Regions from separate parts of the Streptomyces antibioticus genome, predicted to be linked through region 2. Evidence: riboswitches for the same ligand, from Rfam matches in the RefSeq annotation. Region 2 holds a riboswitch; each other region holds the start of a gene.

Region 1 (4,872 bases), 190 kb from region 2:
CGTCGGGGATCTGGTCGGAGTCGGCGACCAGCGCGACCCGCTCCAGGAAGGCGGCGAGCCCACCGGTCGCCGCGCCCCCTTCGGCCTCGGCGGTCTCCTGCTCGAACTCCAGGGCCACGGCAGCGAGTTCCTGGAGGTTCTCGATGCGGGTCTCGTCCTGCGGGTCGGTGGACGCCTGCAACTCGGCGAGATAGCCGGTGCGTTCGAGCACGGCCTCCAGGACGGTGGCGGGGCCGGCGCCGGACTCGACGATCGTGCGCAGCTCGTCCATCAGGACGTTGAACCGCTTCACGGCGTTGGTGGAGCGCGCGGCCATGCCGTACGCCTCGTCGACGCGCTTGAGCGCCTGCGGGAAGCTGATCTTCTCCCGCTGGGAGAGCGCGTCGATCATCGCCTCGGCGCGCTCGCCGATGCCGCGCTTGGGCACGTTGAGGATGCGGCGCAGCGGGACGGAGTCCTCCGGGTTGGCCAGGACCCGCAGATAGGCCAGGACGTCCCGGACCTCCTTGCGCTCGTAGAAGCGGACTCCGCCGACGACCTTGTAGGGCAGGCCGACGCGGATGAAGACCTCTTCGAAGACACGGGACTGGGCGTTGGTGCGGTAGAAGACCGCGACGTCACCGGCCTTGGCGTCGCCCGCGTCCGTGAGGCGGTCTATCTCGTCGGCGACGAACTGCGCCTCGTCGTGCTCGGTGTCGGCGACATAGCCGGTGATGCGCGCGCCCGCGCCCGCGTTGGTCCACAGGTTCTTGGGGCGGCGGGACTCGTTGCGCTCGATGACCGCGTTGGCGGCGGACAGGATGGTCTGCGTGGAGCGGTAGTTCTGCTCCAGCAGGATCGTCGTCGCGTCCGGGTAGTCCTCCTCGAACTGGAGGATGTTGCGGATCGTCGCGCCCCGGAAGGCGTAGATCGACTGGTCGGCGTCGCCCACGACGCACAGCTCGGCCGGCGGTACGTCGAACTCGTTCGGGGGGACGTCGACCGGGTGCTCGGAGGTGCCGACCAGCTCCCTGACCAGGGCGTACTGGGCGTGGTTGGTGTCCTGGTACTCGTCGACCAGGACGTGCCGGAAGCGGCGGCGGTAGTGCTCGGCGACATCGGGGAAGGCGCGCAGCAGATTGACCGTCGTCATGATCAGGTCGTCGAAGTCGAGGGCGTTCGCCTCGCGCAGCCGCGACTGGTACATGGCGTACGCCTGGGCGAGGGTCTTCTCGAAGCCGTCACCTGCCTGGGCCGCGAAGTCCTCCTCGTCGATCAGCTCGTTCTTCAGGTTGCTGATCTTGGCGCTGAAGGACTTCGGCGGGTAGCGCTTGGGGTCGAGGTCCAGATCGCGGCAGACGAGCGCCATCAGACGCTTGGAGTCGGCGGCGTCGTAGATCGAGAAGGAGGAGGTGAAGCCGAGCTTCTTCGACTCGCGGCGCAGGATCCGCACGCACGCGCTGTGGAACGTCATCACCCACATGGCGTTCGCGCGCGGGCCGACGAGCTGCTCGACGCGCTCCTTCATCTCGCCCGCGGCCTTGTTGGTGAAGGTGATCGCGAGGATCTGGCCCGGGTGGACCTGGCGCTCGGCGAGCAGGTGGGCGATGCGGTGGGTGAGCACGCGCGTCTTGCCGGAGCCGGCGCCGGCCACGATGAGCAGCGGGGTGCCGGCGTGCACGACGGCCGCGCGCTGGTTGTCGTTCAGCCCGTCCAGGAGGGCCGCCGCGTCCAGCACCGGGCGCGGGGCGCCGTCGCGGTAGTGGGCGTCCCGGTCCGGGGGCGTGTCGAACTTCCCGCCGAACAGATCGTCCGGAAGCTGCTCCGGAGAGTGATCGTCCTCGGGCGGCGGCGGGGGCTCCTCCTCATGGGCGCGGGGGCCCTGGAGGTCCGCCAGGAAGCTGTCGTCAAAGAGGCTGCTCATCGCTCTCCGAGTCTAGGGGGCGCCACTGACAACCGGTCCCGGTCCCCGAAACATCCCGCCACTCACCTTCCGGCGCGGCCTTATCACAACCCGTGATCGAACGAGGACCCTTTCCCTCAGGTCACGAAAATGTATCGGACATATCACCCATCAACCTTCACAAGGGCCTCACACGTTGGCTACCGTGCCGAACAGGCCGTACGACCTCCACCGGCGAACCTCGCCGGGCCGCGCGGCCTCCGCCGAGTCCGGCCACGCCCCCTTCCGTGCGGCGCCCGGAGCCGGGGACCCACCGAAACTCCGGGGTGAATCGGCCCGACTCCCCGTCCCGCGCGGGGACAGGCCGTAGGGCAACCCTTCCGAACCACCCGCCCGAACCCGACAGCTAACCCGGTAGGCGGACGATGGAAGGAGTCGCCTCCTTTGGCGTCGCAGCACCGCAAGCCACGGCGTGCCTCCGGTCCGCGCGTGGCGGGCATCCGCACACCCGCCCTCGCCACCGCCGCCCTCACGTCCGTGGCCCTGTTCTCCCAGTCGGCCGACGCCGCCCCCTCCTCGGACGACGGCACACCGAGCCTGGAGGAGGTCGAGAAGAAGGTCGGCGACCTCTACCGCCAGGCCGAGTCGGCGACCGAGAAGTACAACGCCGCCAAGGAGAGGACGACCACCCAGCGCAAGCGCGTCGCCGGTCTCCTCGACGACGTCGCCCGACGCACCCAGAACCTCAACGAGGCGCGCGAGGAGCTGGGTTCCTTCGCCGCCGCCCAGTACCGCACCGGAGCCGCCGCGCCGGACACGGCGGCCTTCCTGCTCGCCGACACCCCGCAGGACTACGTCGACCAGGCCCAGCTCATGGGGCGCCTGACCGAACGTCAGAAGGGCATGGTCGACGACTACGTTACCGAGCAGTCGACGACGATGCGGAAGCGCCGGGAGGCCGGTGAGAGTCTCGCCGCGCTCACCGACACCCAGCGCGAGCTGAAGACCGCCAAGGCGACGGTCCAGAAGAAGCTCGCCACCGCGCGCGAGCTGCTGTCCCGGCTGACCGCCCAGGAGCAGGCGCGACTGGCGGCGATCGAGCGGCAGCGCCAGGAGGAGGCCGCGCGCAAGGCGGCGGAACTGGCGCAGCGACAGGCGGCCGCCGCGCCGGCCACGGACACGGGCACGTCGTCCCCGTCCCCGTCCCCGTCTCCCTCCCCCTCGCCCTCGCCCTCGCCCTCGCCTTCGCCGTCCCAGAGCGGCGTGGTCTCCACCAAGGCCGAGAAGACACTCGCCTTCGCCCGCGCGCAGATCGGCAAGCCGTACGTCTGGGGCGCGACCGGCCCCGGCTCCTACGACTGCTCCGGCCTCACCCAGGCCGCCTGGAAGGCCGCAGGCGTCGCCCTGCCGCGCACCACCTACGACCAGGTGACCTTCGGCACCACCGTCTCCCTCACCGACGCCCGCCCCGGTGACCTGGTGTTCTTCTACGAGGGCGTCAGCCACGTCGGCATCTACACAGGCAACGGCATGATGATCCACGCCCCGAAGCCGGGCACGTACGTGCGCGAGGAGTCGGTCTACTACGACGGCGAGTCGGCGATCCACAGCGTGGTCCGGCCGGCCTGACGCACGCACACGCGCGTGGACCGCTTTCCGGTGGTACGCGTTTTCGGCGGTACGCGCGCGTATGCCGGTTTTTCGCCGCCCCCGCGCGCGTGCCCCCGCTGAAGGCGCCGCGCACTCCCTAGCATCGGCTCCATGCCCGGCTCCCCCTCCTCCGCGCCCTCCTCCGGTCCCGCCGGTCCCGCCCTTCGTGCCTGGTGGGCGGAGCGTCCCCCGGCGGCCGGGGCCGCCGTGATGGCGACCGGCATCCTGTCGATCGCCCTGCACCTGGCCGGCCACGAGGGCCTGTCGCGCGTGATGCTGGCGCTGGCCGGTATCGGCTGGGTGGGGCTGGCCGCGGACTTCGTCCTCCGGCTGGTGCGGGAGCGCGAGCGCTGGCTGACGGAGGCGTCGACGCCGGGCGGGCTGACCGCCGTGGCCGCCACGACCGTCCTCGGGACCCGGCTGTCGACCCTGGGCTGGCCGGTCCCGGCCGAGGCGCTGCTGGCGGTCGCGGCGGTCCTGTGGCCCGTGCTGCTGCTGCGCGTCATGCGGCACTGGACGCGGCGGATGCCCGGGGCGGTCTTCCTGTGCTGTGTGGCCACCGAGGGGCTCGCGGTGCTGGCGGCGACCCTGGCCGCGGAGGAGCTGACGGAGTGGCTGGCGCACGCCGCGCTGGTGCTGTTCTGGCTGGGGCTGGTGCTCTATGTGCTGATGCTGGCGCGGTTCGACCCGCGGCAGGTGACCGAGGGCGCCGGGGACCAGTGGGTGGCGGGCGGGGCGCTCGCCATCTCGGCGCTCGCCGGCACGAAGCTCATCGCGGCCGACAGCGCGGAGATGTACCTGTGGAACGTCGACGACGAGCACGTCCTGCGCACGGTGACCATCGCCCTGCTGGTCCTCGCGCTGGGCTGGTACGCCGTCCTGCTCGTCGCCGAGATCGTCCGGCCGCGTCCGCGCTTCGACGTGCGCCGCTGGGCGACCGTCTTCCCGATGGGGATGACGGCGGCGGCATTGCTGTCCGCCGTCCCCGCCCTTGGCATCGACTGGCCGCAGCGGCTCGGGGAGGTACTGCTGTGGGTCGCGGTGGCGGTGTGGCTGGCGGTCGCGGTGGCGGCGGCCGTGGCGGCCCGCGCGACGATCGGCGCCGCGAGGCCGCGCTGAAACACGCACCCGCACACGCATATATGCGCTTCCATAGCAGCCCGCCGCTCCGAAGCGTCCTCGAATCGTCGCTTCGGTCAGCGCGCCACGCGAAGCCGACGGCTCCACTCCGCGTCCCCGGTCAAAAACGGTCAGACGGCGGCCCCCTCATGCCACTTCCGCACATCGCGTTACCGACCCGACACAAACGGGCCTAGCGTCCTCCCCCAGGTGACCGGCTC
Region 2 (4,872 bases):
AGGCCGCCGCCGGGCAGCGGGGACCCGCCGAGGTCCTCCGGTGCCGCCTCGACGTCGTCCGCCTCGGTGACCTTCGCGCCCTTGGGCGGGGTGAAGTCGAAGGTGGACGCGGCGGGCTTGGCGAAGCTGACCTGGGTGAAGCCCGCGTCCACGACGGCGGAGCCGCCGCTCGCCGGGGTGAGCGTGAACTTCAGCGGCAGGCCCGTCTTCGCGTCCACCGCGATGCTGATCGCGCCGACCGTGGACCCGGACTGCTTCGGCTTGATCACCAGGCGGTAGGCGTCGCGTCCTGCCACGTGGACCGTGCCGTCGACGGTCACCGACGTGGTGTCGTCGACCGCCTTGAGCGCCTCCTCGGTGAGGCCCTCGGGCGTGGCCGGAGGCTTCTCCCCCGCCTTTCCGCTCGCCTCGGTGGTGGAGTGGTAGACCTCGTTGGAGGCGCTGTCGTACCCCCACACGTCCTTGCCGTCGTGGATGACGCTGTACTCGGACGCGTCCTCCAGGAGGGAGAGCTTCTGGCGGTCCGGGCCGTCGGTGGCGACGCGCAGGGTGTGGGTGCCCGAGGCGAGTTCGGTGAGCTTGGCGGACGGGTCGGCGGACGATCCGTCGCCGCCGCCGGTGGCACCGGAGAGCAGTCCGCTCTCCAGCCCGCCGAGGTCGGGCAGGCCCAGGTCGGTGGTGATCTTCACGGTGCCGGACAACTGCTCGACGTCCGACGCGGCGATCTTGTCGATGAGCTGCTGTGCGGTGATCTTCGGCAGGTCGGGGTCGCCGGAGTCGGCGAGCGCCGGGACCAGCCCGATCGTCGCCGCCGCCACGCCCACCACGGTGACCGGGACGACGTACCGCACGGCCTTGCGCCGCCCGACGCGCAGGTCGTCTGCCTCCCCGGCGGTCGTGTTGTCGTCGGTTGCGTTCGGTGCCATGTGTGCCTTACCTCCGTCGTCGGCGGCGGCCGGTCTCTCACGTGCGAACGTCCCCACCCCGAGCCGCCATTCTCACCCGAATCGGTGAGGAGTGGTGTTTTCCGTGATGTCCATCTGACCAAATCGGCGCCGACGAAGCGTCACCCCGAGGACTCAACTCCGTGTACGCCTCCGGTATGACAACCGAGGGCGGTGGCCCGCCCGGACCCGTAGGGGTCGCGCGACGACGCACCAGGGACGGAAGCGGAGGGGGACCGCGGGAGAGGGGAACGGCGGTTCAGCCCCCGGTGGCGGTTCAGCCCGCCCGGTGCACCACCGCGTCGCACAGCTCCGTCAGCGCGGACTTCGCGTCGCACTCGGGGAGCGGGGCCAGTGCGGCGCGCGCCTCCTTGGCGTAGCGCACGGTGTCCCGGCGGGCCTGCTCCAGCGCCGGGTGGTCGCGCAGCGCGGCGACCGCCTCGGCGAGCCGGGCGTCGTCGCTGAGGTCGGAGTCGAGCAGCTCGCACAGCGCGACGTCCTCGGGGAGCCCCTGCCGGGCGGCGCGCTCCCGCAGCCGCAGCACCGGAAGCGTGGGCACGCCCTCGCGCAGGTCGGTGCCGGGCGTCTTGCCGGACTCGTGGGAGGCGGAGGCGATGTCCAGGACGTCGTCCGCCAACTGGAAGGCGACGCCGAGCCGCTCGCCGTACTGGGTGAGCACGTCGACGACCGTGTCGTCGGCGCCGGACATCATCGCGCCGAAGCGGCAGGAGACCGCGACCAGTGAGCCGGTCTTGCCGCCGAGCACGTCGAGGTAGTGCTCGACCGGGTCCCGTCCGTCGACCGGTCCCGCGGTCTCCAGGATCTGGCCCGTGACCAGCCGCTCGAACGCCTCGGCCTGGACCCGTACGGCCTCGGGGCCGAGGTCGGCCAGGATGTGCGAGGCCCGCGCGAAGAGGAAGTCGCCGGTGAGGACGGCGAGGGAGTTGCCCCAGCGGGCGTTGGCGCTGGGCACCCCGCGCCGCACGGCCGCCTCGTCCATGACGTCGTCGTGGTACAGGGTCGCCAGATGGGTCAGCTCGACCACCACGGCGGACGGCACGACCCCCGGCGCGTACGGGTCGCCGAAGCGCGCCGCGAGCATCACGAGCAGCGGGCGGAACCGCTTCCCGCCGGCCCGCAGGAGGTGCTGTGCGGCTTCCGTGATGAACGGAACCTCACTCTTGGTGGCCTCGAGCAAGCCTTCCTCGACAGCCGCCAGTCCGGCCTGGACATCGGCTTCCAGAGCCTGGTCCCGCACGCTCAGCCCGAACGGCTCGACGACGGTCACGAGGGGTCTCCTGTCTGCTGGTGTCTACGGGCGATTACGCGGTTTGTCGATAGGTCTCTGCGCTCACTCAAGTCAGCGTATCCGGTCACGTTTCGATCACCGATAGCCCCCACGTCCGCCCGGGCCCGAATGCACTCGCCCGGGAGGCGCCCTGGTCAGGGCGGGCGGTGTCGGATCCCGACCGATATGTTTCTGATCAGGCGATATGAAGAGACATTCACCGCAAATCCAAGGTGGGCAATACGGGGGAATGCGGAAGCCCGACAGGGCCGCGACCCTTTACGCAGAGCATGGGCTTATTGCCCGTTTCACCCCTCTTGTGGATGCCGGTGAGTTGGCTCACTCCCCCTGGTCCGGCCCCGCGGGGCGACACCCTGCGGGTACCCCCCGACTCCTCGTGCCACTCAGGCGAGTTGAGGCTTTGCGATCACAAAGGATCAAGCACCCCATAGAGCCCTGATCAAGGTCAATAGGCCCGAACTGTGAATTGGCCTCTTGTTCCGGACATGTGCTCTCGCATACGTTCCCGGCCTGTCGAGCGGAACGCCGAATCCTGCCGCCGCCCGGCACCCACCGAGAACTCATGGCAGGAGCGGGGGAACCAGGTAAGTCGCCCTACCGAAATGTCCACGAAAACGGACACAACGGTACGGCTCGGGGTGAAGTCGCGTCCGTCCGGACGCGGCCGGGCAGCTCCCGCCCGAACCCGACAGCTCACCTCGCAGGCGCCGGAGAGGAACCTCGTCATGCCCGCTGCCGCTCAGCACCGCCGTACCCGCCGCACCCGTATCGCCCGCACCCTCGCCGTGGCCGCCGCCGGCGCCGGTGTGCTCGCCCTGCCGCTCGTCGGCGCGACCACCGCGTCCGCCGCCACCTCGGCCGGCAACACGAGCACCACCGTCGCCGGGTACCCCAACAACCTGGACGGCTGGATCCGCGAATCGCTCGCGATCATGGCCGAGAAGCGCATCCCGGGCAGCTACAACGGCATCCACCGCAACATCATCCGCGAGTCGTCGGGCAACCCGGCCGCCATCAACCTGTGGGACTCCAACGCGGCCAAGGGCACCCCGTCCAAGGGCCTGCTCCAGGTGATCGACCCGACCTTCACCGCGTACCACGTGGCCGGGACCTCGTTCGACCCGTTCGACCCGGTCGCCAACATCACCGCCGCCTGCAACTACGCGGCCGCGCGCTACGGCTCGATCGACAACGTGTTCGGCGCGTACTGAGCCGAGCCGACCCCCGGATCGGGAGTCGGTCAGGGATAGAGACGTTCGAGGACGACGGCCACGCCGTCGTCCTCGTTCGACGTCGTCACCTCGTCGGCCAGCGCCTTCAGCTCCGGGTGCGCGTTGGCCATCGCCACCCCGTGCCCGGCCCACACGAACATCGGGATGTCGTTGGGCATGTCCCCGAAGGCGACGGTCTCCGCCGGGCCGACGCCGAGGTGCTCGGCGGCCAGCGCCAGGCCGGTCGCCTTGGTGATCCCGCACGGCTGGAGCTCCACCGTGCCGGGCCCGGACATGGTGACCGTGGCGAGCGAGCCCACCACCGAGCGGGCCGTCGCCGCCAACTCGTCGTCGGACAGGGCCGGATGGCGCAGCAGCACCTTGCTGATCGGCTCGCACCACAGGTCGTCCCGGGAGGCGACGCGCAGCGCCGGAAGGGTCGGGTGCGGCATCTCGTAGCCGGGCTCGATGAGGGTGAGCCCGTCGACGCCGTCCTGGTCGACGGCCGCGTACACCTGCCCGACCTCGGCCTCGATCTTGCCGAGCGCGGTCTCGGCCAACTCCCGGTCCAGGGTGACCGACCAGAGCAGTCGGTTCGCGCCGGCGTCGTACAACTGCGCGCCCTGGCCGCACACCGCGAGCCCCCTGCTGTGCAGGCGGTCGAGCAACGGCCTTACGCGGGGCGCCGGTCGGCCCGTCACGACCAGATGGCGTGCGCCGGCGGCCGCCACCCGCGCGAGCGCGTCGAGCGACCGGTCGGAGAAGGTGTCGTCGCCGCGGAGCAGCGTTCCGTCCAGGTCGGTGGCGATGAGGGAGTACGCGGTGCGCGCGGCATATGCGAGGGGTGCGGCCATGATCAGAGAATACGTATCCCGCACCCCTCGGACTCGACGCGAACCGGACGAGGGCGAAGTCCGGTCCGCTTCTGCCAACTCCCCTGCCACAGTTGACCGGAGACGCTCACGGTGCCGGTCGAAGGCCCCGGAACCGGTTTCGGCGCATCGTCGGGTACAGACCGGTTAAAGCCTTCTGCACCGGTTGGCAACAACATGCTCCGCTACCTACCGCACGCCCGGTGTGGAGCGGTACCGTCCAGGTGTCCAGGGGGGACTTGATCGGGGGGTCAGGTTGAGCAGTGGGCGCATTCGTGTGCTGAGTCCGAAGGATCTCGGCGAGGGGGAACGGGAACGATGGCGCGCCCTGCGGGCCGCCTCGACCGCGCCCCGCAACCCGTTCATGGAACCGGAGTTCACCGACGCCGTCGGCCGGGTACGGCCGCGCGCGCGGGTCGCGGTGGTGTACGAGGGGCGTGAGCCGGTCGGCTTCCTGCCCCATGAGCGCGGGCGCCTCGGCCGCGGCCAGGCCCTCGCCTACGGCGTCTCCGACGCACAGGGTGCCGTCCTGGCCC
Region 3 (4,872 bases), 850 kb from region 2:
TACGTCAGCCTGCTGCGGGTGATCTTCAGCCGCTCGGCGAGATCGGTCATCCGCAGCCGCCGCTCCGCCGTCTCGGACAGGTGCGCCAGGATGGAGTAGTACAGGTGGGGCATGCCGGCCTCCTGCTGGAGCTGCCGGTCGATCGCGTCCTCCAGGAGGAGATAGCCGGCCATGTACGCGCGCCAGGCGCGCTGCTCCTCGGGCGTGAGCCAGCGGGTCGTCATGCCCCCAGTGTAGGTTTGTTTCAAACTTGAACCAAGATCCCCCGGCCCCGCACCTTCCGTCGTCTCCCAGGAGAACCGCGCCGATGCCGTACCCGTACGTCCTGCTGTCCGCCGCCGTCTCCCTCGACGGCTTCCTGGACGACACCACCTCCGAGCGCCTGCTCCTGTCCAGCCCCGCCGACTTCGACCGGGTCGACGCCGTACGGGCCTCGGTCGACGCGATCCTGATCGGCGCCGGCACCATCCGCGCCGACAACCCCCGGCTGCTGGTGAACTCCCCCGACCGCCGCGCCGCCCGGCTCGCGGAGGGCCGGCCGGAGTACCCCCTCAAGGTCACCGTCAGCGGCTCCGGCGAGCTGGACCCGGAGGCCCGCTTCTGGCACAGCGGCGGCGAGAAAGTCGTCTATACGACGGAGAAGGGCGCGGCACGGGCCCGCGCGCTCGGCATCGCGGCGGACGTCGTCCCCCTCGGCGCCGAGCTGGACTGGCGGCGCCTCCTCACCCATCTGCACGACGAGCGCGGGGTGCGCCGGCTGATGGTCGAGGGCGGTGGCACCGTCCACAGCCAGCTCCTCCAGCAGGGCCTCGCCGACGAACTCCAGCTCGTCCTCGCCCCCCTCTTCGTGGGCGACCCGGACGCGCCCCGGCTCTTCGGCCCCGGCGCCTACCAGGGCGGACGCCTCCGGCTGACCGAGACGCGGCGGATCGAGGACGTCGTCCTCATGCGCTACGAGCCCACCGCCCCCGGCACCGGTGACCTCCCCGCCGCGGCCGACCGGCACTGGCTCGCCCTCGCCTGCGAGCTGGCCACGCAGTGCCCGCCGTCGGACACGGCGTTCAGCGTGGGCGCGGTGGTCGTGGCCGCCGACGGGACCGAGCTGGCCCGCGGCCACTCCCGCGAGGGCGACGACCTCCAGGCGCACGCCGAGGAGGCGGCCCTCGCCAAGCTCGACCCCGCCGACCCGCGGCTGGCCGGCGCCACCGTCTACAGCAGCCTCGAACCCTGCGCCGTCCGCGCCTCCCGGCCCACGCCGTGCGCCCGGCTCGTCCTGGACGCGGGGGTGCGCCGGGTCGTCACGGCCTGGCGGGAGCCGGACACCTTCGTGAAGAACGCGGACGGCAGCGGCCTGCTGGCGGCCCACGGCGTCGACGTCGTCGTCCTCCCGGAGTACGCGGAACGGGCCCAGAAGCCCAACCGGCACCTGCCCGGATAACCGATGTGCTTTCCACCCCCGGGATGGCGTAGAGTGGTGTTCATCGACGCGGGGTGGAGCAGCTCGGTAGCTCGCTGGGCTCATAACCCAGAGGTCGCAGGTTCAAATCCTGTCCCCGCTACTGAAGGCCGAGGGCCGGAATCCGAGAGGGTTCCGGCCCTCGGTGCGTTCCGCGTCCATGTGCGGCTACCACCGGTGACCGGCCGTGCGCTCTGCGCATAACAAGTGAGTCACCATCAAAACGGGGATGACTACTGAACGGTTCCCGGGGTAGGGGCGGCGCCGGTCAACTCGCCCGTTTTTCATCGTTCATGGCCTGAAAGTCCAGGCCAGAAATGTTGTTGATCAAGGGGAACAGCTTGGAATAGCGCCCCCGGGTCTATTAACGTTCGATAACGCAGCGCGGTCGTCCCAGCCGTCACAAGCGACGGCTCCGTGCGCACGCGCCGAATCCCGCAAGGGAACCGGGGAACCACCACCTTGGGGTGAATCGCACGGCAGCCGCCCGTGAACTCGCAGAGTCACGAACGGTATACGCGCGTAGGAGACCTTCCCGCTCCGAACCCGTCAGCTAACCCGGTAGGCGGCGGAAGGAAAGGAGTGCGCCCGCGTGGTGTCCAACCGGCCTGCCCCCGAAGCCCCGTTCGTGCCGAGTCAGCGGTCCGCCGACACCTTCGTCTACGGCGGCGCGCGCACCGACGACGAGGGCCCCTGGGAGGAGTGGAACCCCACCGCGGAGTCCGTCCGCCCGGTCCGGGGCAAGCACCGGGTCGCCAAGCAGCGCGGCGGCGGAGGAGGGTTCGCCCGTAGCTCCACCGTGCTCGGCGTCGGCGTCATCGCCGCCGTCAGCGCCGGCGGGATGGCCAGCGCCAACACAGGCAAGGCCCCGGTCTCCATCTCCATGCCGGACCTGCCGAACGTCGGCTCGCTGATATCCGACGACGAGCCCGCCGAGGACACCGCCCCCACGCTCAGCAGCTTCGGCAGCGTGACCACCCCGCAGGCCGACGACACCGCCCCGCAGAGCGCCGCCGACGCCGGCGAGGCCCTGCGCAGCCGGATCATGGCCCAGGTCGAGTCGCAGCAGACGCAGGTCGAGACGCAGGCCCAGCTCGCCGCCGCGGAAGCCGCGGCCAAGGCCGAGGCCGACGCCGTCGCCAAGGCCGAGAAGGAGGCGGAGACCAAGGCCACCGCCGCCAAGGAGAAGGCCGAGGCGGAGGCCAAGGAGAAGGCCGAGGCCGCGCGCCTCGCCGAGCTGGCCACGCAGTACGCGCTGCCGACCTCCTCGTACACGATCACCTCGACCTTCGGTGAGGCCGGCGCCTACTGGTCCTCCGGCTACCACACCGGCCTGGACTTCGCCGCCCCCACGGGCACGCTGATCAAGGCCGTGCACAGCGGCACGATCACGTCGGCGGGCTGGGACGGCTCGTACGGCTACAAGACCGTGCTCACCCTCGACGACGGCACCGAGATCTGGTACGCCCACCAGTCGTCGATCAGCGTCAGCGTCGGCCAGAAGGTCGCGACCGGCGATGTCATCGGCCGCGTCGGCGCCACCGGCAACGTCACCGGCGCCCACCTCCACCTGGAGGTCCACCCGGGCGGCAGTGCGTCGGGCATCGACCCGGGGGCCTGGCTGCGGAGCAAGGGCCTCAACCCCTGAGGTTTCCCGGCTCGGACTGATCCGCCCGCCGCTTCACACGCTGTTCGCACGGCGGGCGGAATCGTCCCGGCACCGGTGACCGTTGGGAAGAGGCATGACTGCTCTTCGCAAGCTCGGCACCTCCGACCTCCAGGTCTTCCCGCTCGCCCTCGGCGGCAACGTCTTCGGCTGGACCGCCGACGAGACCGCCTCCTTCGCCGTCCTCGACGCCTACACCGCCGCCGGCGGCAACTTCCTCGACACCGCCGACTCCTACTCGGCGTGGATCGAGGGCAACAGCGGCGGCGAGTCCGAGACCCTGATCGGCCGCTGGATCGCCGCCCGCGGCAACCGCGACGACCTGGTGATCGCCACCAAGGTCAGCCAGCACCCGGACTTCCCCGGCCTGACCGCCGCCAACATCAAGGCCGCCGCCGACGCCTCCCTGCGCCGCCTCGGCACCGACCACATCGACCTGTACTACACCCACTTCGACAAGCCCGAGGTGCCGGTCGAGGAGATCGTCGGCGCGCTCGACGACCTGGTGCGGGCGGGCAAGGTGCGGTACACGGCCGCCTCCAACATCTCGCCCGAACGCCTCCGGGCGTCCCTGGAGTTCGCCGACCGCGAGGGCCTCGCCCGGTACGTGGCGCTCCAGCCCCACTACAACCTGGTCTCCCGCGACACCTACGAGGGCGCCCTCCAGGACCTCGCCGAGCGCTCGGGGCTCGCCGCCCTCCCCTACTCCGGGCTCGCCTCCGGCTTCCTCACCGGCAAGTACCGGCCGGGCGGTGCGACGGTGGACAGCGCGCGGGCGGGGAGGGCCGCCGGGCACCTGGAGACGGAGCGGGGCCGCCGGGTCCTTCTCGTGCTGGACGAGATCGCCCGCGAGCGCGGCGCCGAGGTCGCCACGGTCGCCCTGTCCTGGCTCGCCGCCCGCCCGACGGTCACCGCCCCCATCGCCTCGGCCCGCACCCCGGAACAACTCCCCGCCCTGCTGGCGGTGGCGGATCTGAAGCTGACGGAGGGGGAAGTGGGACGGCTCACGGCGGCGTCGGACTGAGCGGCGGCGGCGTGCTGGGCGCCGTCGGGCTGAGCGGCGGGGGCGGCGAGGGTGTCGTGCCGGGCGCCGCCGGCGCGGGACGGTCGGAGGTGGTGCTGGCGCGGGCGGACGGTCGTGGGCGGCGCCGGGCTGTTCGGGTCGGGGCGAGCCGCCTATCGGGTCGGGGGCGCGCCGCCTGCGCCGTCATGCGCGACGGCGTACCGCCCCGAGCCCCCGGGGGGACGGGGTGCTTGAGCGGTTCGTCTGAGCCCTGGGGCACGTGGCGGCCTGTGCGGTCTGGCCGGGCCTGGGGCGCGTGGTGTCCGAGTGGTCCGCCGGCGCCGGTGCGTCTGCGGTCCTCCGGTTCTGCGGGGCTGGACCTTTCGCGTCCGGCCTGTCCGGCGGCCTGTGCGGTCTGGCCGGGCCTGGGGCGCGTGGTGTCCGAGCGATCCGCCGGAGCCGATGCGCCCGCGACCCCTCCGGTCCTGCGGGGCTGGACCTTCCGCGCCCGGCCTGTCCGGCGGCCTGTGCCGTCTGGCCGGGCCTGGGGCACGTGGTGTCCGAGCGATCCGCCGGCGCCGGTGCGTCTGCGACCCCTCCGGTCCTGCGGGGGCTGGACCTTCCGCGCCCGGCCCGTCCGGCGGCCTGTGCGGTCCGCCCGAGTCTGGGGTACGTGGTGTCCGAGCGATCCGCCGGCGCCGGTGCGTCTGCGACCCCTCCGGTCCTGCGGTGCCGAACCTTTCGCGC

Evidence for each region. A riboswitch is a leader RNA that binds a small molecule or an ion and turns the genes downstream of it on or off. The one in region 2 is predicted to bind cyclic di-AMP.
Region 1: it holds a riboswitch for cyclic di-AMP, as region 2 does, so the genes downstream of both, AFM16_RS23960 (C40 family peptidase) here and AFM16_RS22950 (transglycosylase SLT domain-containing protein) in region 2, are expected to answer to the same signal.
Region 3: it holds a riboswitch for cyclic di-AMP, as region 2 does, so the genes downstream of both, AFM16_RS18865 (M23 family metallopeptidase) here and AFM16_RS22950 (transglycosylase SLT domain-containing protein) in region 2, are expected to answer to the same signal.

The regions. Positions count from the first base shown of each region.
Region 1 covers NZ_CM007717.1:5,248,244-5,253,115, reverse strand. Annotated here, with positions in the region: gene pcrA (DNA helicase PcrA) at 1-1,903, opposite strand, end outside; cyclic di-AMP (ydaO/yuaA leader) riboswitch at 2,149-2,318, shown strand; gene AFM16_RS23960 (C40 family peptidase) at 2,327-3,511, shown strand; gene AFM16_RS23955 (tellurite resistance/C4-dicarboxylate transporter family protein) at 3,644-4,651, shown strand.
Region 2 covers NZ_CM007717.1:5,054,753-5,059,624, reverse strand. Annotated here, with positions in the region: gene AFM16_RS22960 (LolA family protein) at 1-926, opposite strand, end outside; gene AFM16_RS22955 (polyprenyl synthetase family protein) at 1,222-2,232, opposite strand; cyclic di-AMP (ydaO/yuaA leader) riboswitch at 2,767-2,975, shown strand; gene AFM16_RS22950 (transglycosylase SLT domain-containing protein) at 2,979-3,464, shown strand; gene AFM16_RS22945 (HAD family hydrolase) at 3,494-4,318, opposite strand; gene AFM16_RS22940 (GNAT family N-acetyltransferase) at 4,608-4,872, shown strand, end outside.
Region 3 covers NZ_CM007717.1:4,202,648-4,207,519, reverse strand. Annotated here, with positions in the region: gene AFM16_RS18880 (MarR family winged helix-turn-helix transcriptional regulator) at 1-224, opposite strand, end outside; gene AFM16_RS18875 (dihydrofolate reductase family protein) at 308-1,438, shown strand; tRNA gene AFM16_RS18870 (tRNA-Met) at 1,486-1,559, shown strand; cyclic di-AMP (ydaO/yuaA leader) riboswitch at 1,873-2,039, shown strand; gene AFM16_RS18865 (M23 family metallopeptidase) at 2,049-3,104, shown strand; gene AFM16_RS18860 (aldo/keto reductase) at 3,199-4,146, shown strand.